2 regions of the Pantoea sp. UBA4549 genome follow, and region 1 is predicted to be linked to the other one. Evidence: predicted binding sites of a transcription regulator. Region 1 holds the regulator's gene; the other holds the start of a gene.
What was found. The regulator ArgR, encoded in region 1, controls arginine synthesis, uptake and breakdown. The targets are predictions, from matches to a motif close to ANTGAATAAAAATACANT.
Positions count from the first base shown of each region.

Region 1 (3,477 bases):
GTACGCGCTTCAATAACGCGGTAAGCGCTGGCACCCTGCGCATCAGCTTTCTGGGAAAGCTGCTCGCGATAATCCATCGGTGCACCGCCGGTACCGCTGATTGAAATGGTGCTGCCTACAGGCTGCAGATGTTGTGCTGATTCGCTGGTGACCAGTTGAGCCGCAGAGGCGCCAAAGGCAAACAGAGACAGCAGGCCAGCAGTTGCAAGAGTTGTTTTGATTTTCATGATATATCTCCTCGTTCGTATCAACAACCTGCAGCTACACCAGAGTAAGCGGGTCGTCGATGAGCATTGGCGTTCATAACGCCGGTTAACAGTTATTTATAGAGTTCAGCCGTAGCGTGATACGTATTGTCTTTATACGCCTCGATAACACGATATGCTTTTGCGCCCTGCGCATCGGCTTTAGCATTAAGCTGCTGATGGATATCCATCGGTGAGCCGCCTACGCCGCTGACGCTGATGGTGCCGGCTGCCTGCAGATTAGCTGCCTGATCGGCAGAAACAGAATCTGCTGCAGAAGCGCCAAATGACAGTGCAGAGAGAATGCTAAGGGTGGCGATAGTCGCTTTAATGTTCATGGTCTTTTCCTCGTCTGTGATTTTTATCTTTTTAGTTAGTGTGATTTGCGTCACGAAAAGAAGTATAGATCTAATCACGCAGGAAATTAATACTTCGCTAATAATGTTTCGTTGTTATCCTTTATCCTTATGATGCTTTTTTATAACGTTAAGTTATTAAAAGCGGGTGTTTTTTATTCACAGAGCCGCTTTTTTTCGTAAAAACAGTGATCTGCGTCAAATTAACTTTTCGTGCGAAAGTTTATGGTTGATGCCGCTACAGGCTGGCGAGTAAAGTAGTTTAAAGGGGTGAAATACTGCTTCTATGCAGCATAAAATATGGATAGGTATCGGAAAGGCCTAAAGGTCGGACCTATACAGGCCGGTTTGATAACGTTTTGCGATAAAGAAAAGAGGGGGCGGAGTACAGCAGCATCTAGCATCGCCAGACGGAGCCGGCAGCCAGGCTGCCGGCAGAGAGACGTTACAGCTCCTGTTCAAACAGCACCAGTACCGCGTCATAAAGCTGTTTAACGGTAAAAGCACGCGCAGGCGTAATGAAAATGGTGTCATCGCCGGCAATAGTGCCCAGAATCCCTTCCGCTTTGCCAAGTGAATCGAGCAGCCGTGCAATCAGCTGCGCGGCACCCGGGCTGGTATGGATCACCACCAGCGCCTCGTTGTAATCGATATCCAGTACCAGATTTTTAAGCGGGCTGGTCGCGGTAGGCACACCCAGTTCAGCGGGCAGACAGTAGACCATCTCCATTTTTGCGTTGCGCGTGCGCACCGCGCCAAACTTTGTCAGCATGCGTGAAACTTTTGACTGATTGATATTCTCAAAGCCATCTTCCTGCAGAGCCTGCACGATTTCGCCCTGAGAGCTGAATTTTTCTTCTTTAAGCAAGGCCTTAAATGCCTTGATAAGATCGTCTTGTTTTGAAGGATTACGCATAAGCTACCAATGAATGAGAGGCGCAGCAGGCAACAAGCCTGCAGCTGATAAATTATTATGCATTTAGATGAATTTTTATGCAATGCGTCAGCGGCGACTTTCGCGATACGTCCGCGCGGGCCGGGCATTCTAGCAGAAACTGGCTAAGCACCAAAATCGCGCGCTGACGCGCAAAGCAGAGGTTGCAAAGTTGTTATACTATTGACGTGGTAACAACCAGATCGACGATCAAAGCCGTATATCTCTGCTGGCTGCGATAAGATCATTCAGGCGCTTCTGAAACAGAGCGGTATCGGAAGCGGATAGTAACATGCTGCCTGTGCGCGGCGGCAATGTCGCTATCGCCTGAGATGTTGACTAAACTCGTAAGCTGATGGATTTCTGGCATATCTTTGCCCCATCTTAATAAGGAGTTCAGGATGAAAGTTGCCGTTCTCGGAGCCGCTGGCGGTATTGGCCAGGCGCTGGCTCTGCTGCTCAAAACGCAGTTACCCGCGGGTTCCGCCCTCTCTCTCTATGACATTGCACCGGTTACGCCTGGCGTAGCGGTCGATCTCAGCCATATCCCTACTGCTGTAACCGTTGAGGGTTTCAGCGGTGAAGATGCTACCCCTGCCTTAAAGGGGGCCGATGTGGTCCTGATTTCTGCCGGGGTAGCGCGTAAACCCGGCATGGATCGCGCCGATCTGTTTAACGTTAATGCGGGCATTGTCCGCAACCTGATTGCGCAGGTAGCCAGCACGGCACCAACCGCGCTGATTGGTGTGATCACGAATCCGGTTAATACCACGGTGGCAATCGCCGCAGAGGTGCTGAAAAAAGCCGGCGTTTACGATAAAAACCGGCTGTTTGGCGTCTCCACGCTGGATGTCATTCGCGCTAATACCTTTGTCGCTGCGCTCAAAGGTAAACAGCCAGATGAAGTCGACGTGCCGGTGGTGGGGGGCCACTCCGGCGTGACCATTCTGCCACTGCTGTCGCAGGTGCCAGGCGTCAGTTTCAGCGAGCAGGAGATTGCCGATCTTACCAGGCGAATTCAGAACGCCGGCACCGAAGTGGTGGAAGCAAAAGCGGGTGGCGGGTCGGCTACCCTCTCAATGGGACAGGCCGCCGCACGCTTTGGTCTGTCGCTGATCCGTGCGCTGCAGGGTGAAGCAAACGTGGTTGAATGCGCCTATGTCGAAGGCGACGGTGAATATGCGCGCTTCTTCTCTCAGCCGCTGCTGTTAGGGAAAAACGGGATTGCTGAACGCCGCCCGCTGGGCACGCTGAGTGAGTTTGAGCAGCAGGCGCTAAACGGTATGCTGGAGACGCTGAAAAAAGACATTGCGCAGGGTGAAGAGTTTGTGAAGCAGTAAATGCTTTGACGCAGTGCGAAACGCCCGGCGTCTGCCGGGCGTTTTTGTTACAGTCCGCCAGACCTGAAGGTCTGGGTGGCCGCCGTGCCATTGCCGGCAGGCGTTTTGCGTCCCAGCGTTTCCATACGCACCTGGAAAGGCGGGAAGGGCATTTCAATGTTATGTTCTGCAAAGCCCCGCAGGATCAGCTGATGCAGCTCATGTCGCAGCGGCATACGATGTCCCATCTCTGCCGCATGCACGCGCAGCTCAAACAGCTGAATACCCTGCTGCAGATCCACCAGGTAGACTTCCGGCGGCGGCATATCCAGCACGTAGGTGCAGCGCTCAGCCGCCTGTTTCAGTATGGTCGTGGCTTCTTCACTGTTGACGCGCGCCGGTGCCGGGATGGTCAGCACCACACGCGTAACGGAATCGGACAACGACCAGTTCACAAACTGCTCGGTGATAAACGCTTTATTGGGCACGATAATCTCTTTCCGGTCCCAGTCGGTAATGGTCGTGGCACGGGTGTTAATACGCGTAATGCTGCCGGTGAGATCGCGGATGGTTACGGTATCGCCAATACGAATTGGTTTTTCAAACAGGATAATCAGGCCAGA
Region 1 is NZ_DGLH01000018.1:207,170-210,646, reverse strand. Features, by position in the region: gene yhcN (peroxide/acid stress response protein YhcN) at 1-227, opposite strand, end outside; gene yhcN (peroxide/acid stress response protein YhcN) at 320-583, opposite strand; gene argR (transcriptional regulator ArgR) at 1,047-1,517, opposite strand; gene mdh (malate dehydrogenase) at 1,937-2,875, shown strand; gene mscM (miniconductance mechanosensitive channel MscM) at 2,923-3,477, opposite strand, start outside.

Region 2 (3,477 bases), on a different contig from region 1:
GGGTTGTGGAGCTGGAGGGCAAGGTTGTGGGCGGCGGCGGCATTGCGCCGCTGGCGTGCAGCGCACCCGATATCTGCGAGCTTCAGAAAATGTATTTTCTGCCGCAGGTGCGCGGGCGCGGTCTGGCACGTGAGCTGGCGCTGCGCGCGCTGGCGTTTGCTCAGGCACAGGGATTCCGCCGCTGCTATCTGGAAACCACCGCCAGCCTGACGCGGGCGATTGCGCTTTATGAAGCGCTGGGATTTACGCATATTGACCGCGCCATGGGCTGTACCGGTCACGTCGATTGCGAAGTGCGGATGCTTAAAACGCTGGCGTAGAGAGCCCTATTCAGAACGCAGGCACGCCGCTGTGAAAACGCAGTTCCGCATCCGGCTCGCCGATCAGGCGCGCTTCCGCCGCGCCGATCGCCTGTACGCGCGGTGTAATATCGCGCGGCGAGATCTGCGCCGCCAGCGCAAGATAATCCTGATAGTGACGCGCTTCTGAACGCAGCAGCGAGATATAAAACTTCTCCAGCTGCGCATCCAGATGCGGTGCCAGACTGGCAAACCGTTCGCAGGAGCGCGCTTCAATATAGGCGCCGCAAATCAGCTTATCCACCAGCGTATCGGGCTCATGGGTGGTGACTTCACGCAGCAATCCTTTGGCGTAGCGGCTGGCGGTGATTTTGCGGTAAATCAGGCCGCGCGCCTGCATGATCTCCCATACCTGGTAAAAGTGGTGCAGCTCCTCTTTGATCAGCAGCACCATCTTCTCTACCATCTCATCTGCCCACGGCAGCTCGTTGCGCACGATAACGCTTTTGGTCAGATTTTTATGCGCATTAATGAAGTCGCTGCTGTGCGCTTCGCCAAAAACAAACGCCTCATAGGGTTCAAGCCACGCCAGAATGGCCTCGCCGCTCGGTTTATCCGCCACATATTTCCGGATCAGCCACACGGCGGTCTGCGCAGCTTTCAGCTCGCACACCATGTGATCGGTCAGCAGCAGCGTAAGATTTTCCGGCTTGCGTGCCTCCAGGATCCACGCCTCAGGCGTGCGGCAGTGCAGGAACTGGTGAATAGGGGCTAATAGCGGAGCGTAATTCATTGGTGGTCTTTACAGGCAGGTAAGTGAAACGGGCGACAGACGCCGCCCGGTACGATCAGTGACGGACGCCGTTATCCTCGCCGTCATCGTCCATCTCTTCATCTTCGTCTTCGTCATCTTCCGCGTTGGGATCTTCGAAGTAGGTGCCCCAGCCGTCATAATCAACGTTGTATTTGCCCACCAGATTCACCAGCTGCTCAACCTGTGCATCGATCAGTTCAGGTTTCAGCGCAGATTCGCTGAGGATATCCACACACATCACCGTGGTGCCATCTTCCAGCTCCAGCTCTTCCGGCTCGGTGACTTCATAGCCCAGCTTAAACGCATCAACGGCGGCTTTTTCCAGCGAGTCGAAGTTGTTGCAGGAAAGATGGTGTTCAATGGTGTAGAGCGCATCCGGATCGCTTCCGTCATCCAGCAACTCTTCGATGATCAGACGCGTCTCTTCGCGCTGTTCTTCCAGCAATGCTTCGTATGCCATGGGTAAGTCCTCAAAATGGTGGCAGTGAATGCAATTATTTTCCCATACTGCCTCGCGCGCCACTACACAAAACAGAAAGTTTATTTGCGCCGGGGTTGAAAATGAATATTCATACGGTTAGATTGAATTTTAATTCATTATCAAACGGCTTACGGAGCAAAGCATGAGCCAGTTATATTTGAAACATTTCTTGCGGTTACTGGATTTTACCCCGGCAGAGATCGCCAGCCTGCTGTCGCTGGCCGCTGAATTGAAACAGGCTAAAAAAAGCGGCAGTGAACCCCGCTACCTTACCGGCAAAAATATCGCGCTCATCTTCGAAAAAGACTCGACCCGTACCCGATGCTCTTTCGAAGTTGCCGCTTACGATCAGGGTGCGAATGTGACATACCTCGGGCCAGGCGGCAGTCAGATTGGTCATAAAGAGTCCATGAAAGATACCGCCCGGGTGCTGGGACGCTTCTACGATGGCATTCAGTATCGCGGCTATGGTCAGACCCTGGTGGAAACACTGGCTGAACATGCCGGCGTGCCGGTGTGGAACGGCCTGACCGATGAGTTTCACCCTACGCAGCTGCTGGCCGATCTGCTCACGATGCAGGAGCAGCTGCCGGGTAAAGCGCTGAGCGACATGACGCTGGTGTATGTGGGCGACGCACGCAACAACATGGGCAACAGCATGCTGGAGGCCGCCGCGCTGACGGGGCTGGATTTGCGTCTGGTCGCCCCTGAAGCATGCTGGCCGGAGACGGAGCTGGTAGAGACCTGCCGGGCAGCGGCGGCGCAGACCGGCGGAAAAATTACGCTGACGGAGAATATTGCCGAAGGCGTACAGGGTGCAGACTTTATCTATACTGACGTCTGGGTCTCAATGGGCGAGGCGAAATCGGTATGGGAAGAGCGTATTGCTCTGCTGCGCCCCTATCAGGTTAACCGCGCGATGCTGGCGCTGACCGGTAATCCGCAGGTGAAGTTTCTGCACTGTCTGCCCGCTTTTCATGATGATAAAACCACCCTGGGCCAGCAGCTGGCCGCACAGTACGGGCTGGAAGAAGGAATGGAAGTCAGCGACGAAGTATTTGAGTCGGCGCACAGCGTCGTGTTCGACCAGGCGGAAAACCGCATGCATACCATTAAAGCGGTGATGGTGGCCACGCTGACCCAGCGCTGATTAACGCCAGGCAAACGTTTACTTAGCGCTTGCTGCCCGCCTGTGAATGCGTATAATGCGCCACAATTTGCCGGAGGAAACATGCCACAGCGCCAGCCACATTTTGCTGCTCCCGTCCGCCTGAACGCAGGCGGCACCGCTATTTCTTTCCGCTATTCACCGATCGTTATAAAGCCCCTGTAAAGGGGCTTTTTTTTGTCCGCTATCCGGCAGCACTGAGGAGAAAGCTATGGCTAACCCGCTATATCGCAAACACATCATTTCCATCAACGACCTCAATCGCGATGAACTGGAGCTGGTGCTGCACACCGCTGCCCGGCTTAAGGCGCAGCCGCAGCCTGAGCTGCTGAAGCATAATGTGATTGCCAGCTGTTTTTTCGAAGCCTCTACCCGGACCCGCCTCTCATTTGAGACGGCGATGCATCGCCTGGGGGCATCGGTGGTCGGGTTCGCCGACGGCGGTAACACCTCGCTGGGCAAAAAAGGCGAAACGCTGGCCGACACCATCTCCGTGATCGGCACCTACGTTGACGCTATCGTGATGCGCCATCCGCAGGAGGGTGCGGCGCGTCTGGCTACGGAATTTTCAGGCGGCGTACCGATCCTCAATGCCGGTGATGGCGCGAATCAGCATCCGACGCAAACCCTGCTCGATCTCTTTACTCTCCGTGAAACGCAGGGACGGCTTGATAACCTCAGTGTCGCGATGGTCGGCGATCTGAAATATGGCCGC
Region 2 is NZ_DGLH01000013.1:4,839-8,315, reverse strand. Features, by position in the region: gene B3041_RS12580 (GNAT family N-acetyltransferase) at 1-320, shown strand, start outside; gene miaE (tRNA isopentenyl-2-thiomethyl-A-37 hydroxylase MiaE) at 331-1,092, opposite strand; gene rraB (ribonuclease E inhibitor RraB) at 1,148-1,573, opposite strand; gene argF (ornithine carbamoyltransferase) at 1,737-2,744, shown strand; gene pyrB (aspartate carbamoyltransferase) at 2,974-3,477, shown strand, end outside.
Region 2: the regulator ArgR is predicted to act here: its motif matches at 1,695-1,712, upstream of argF (ornithine carbamoyltransferase).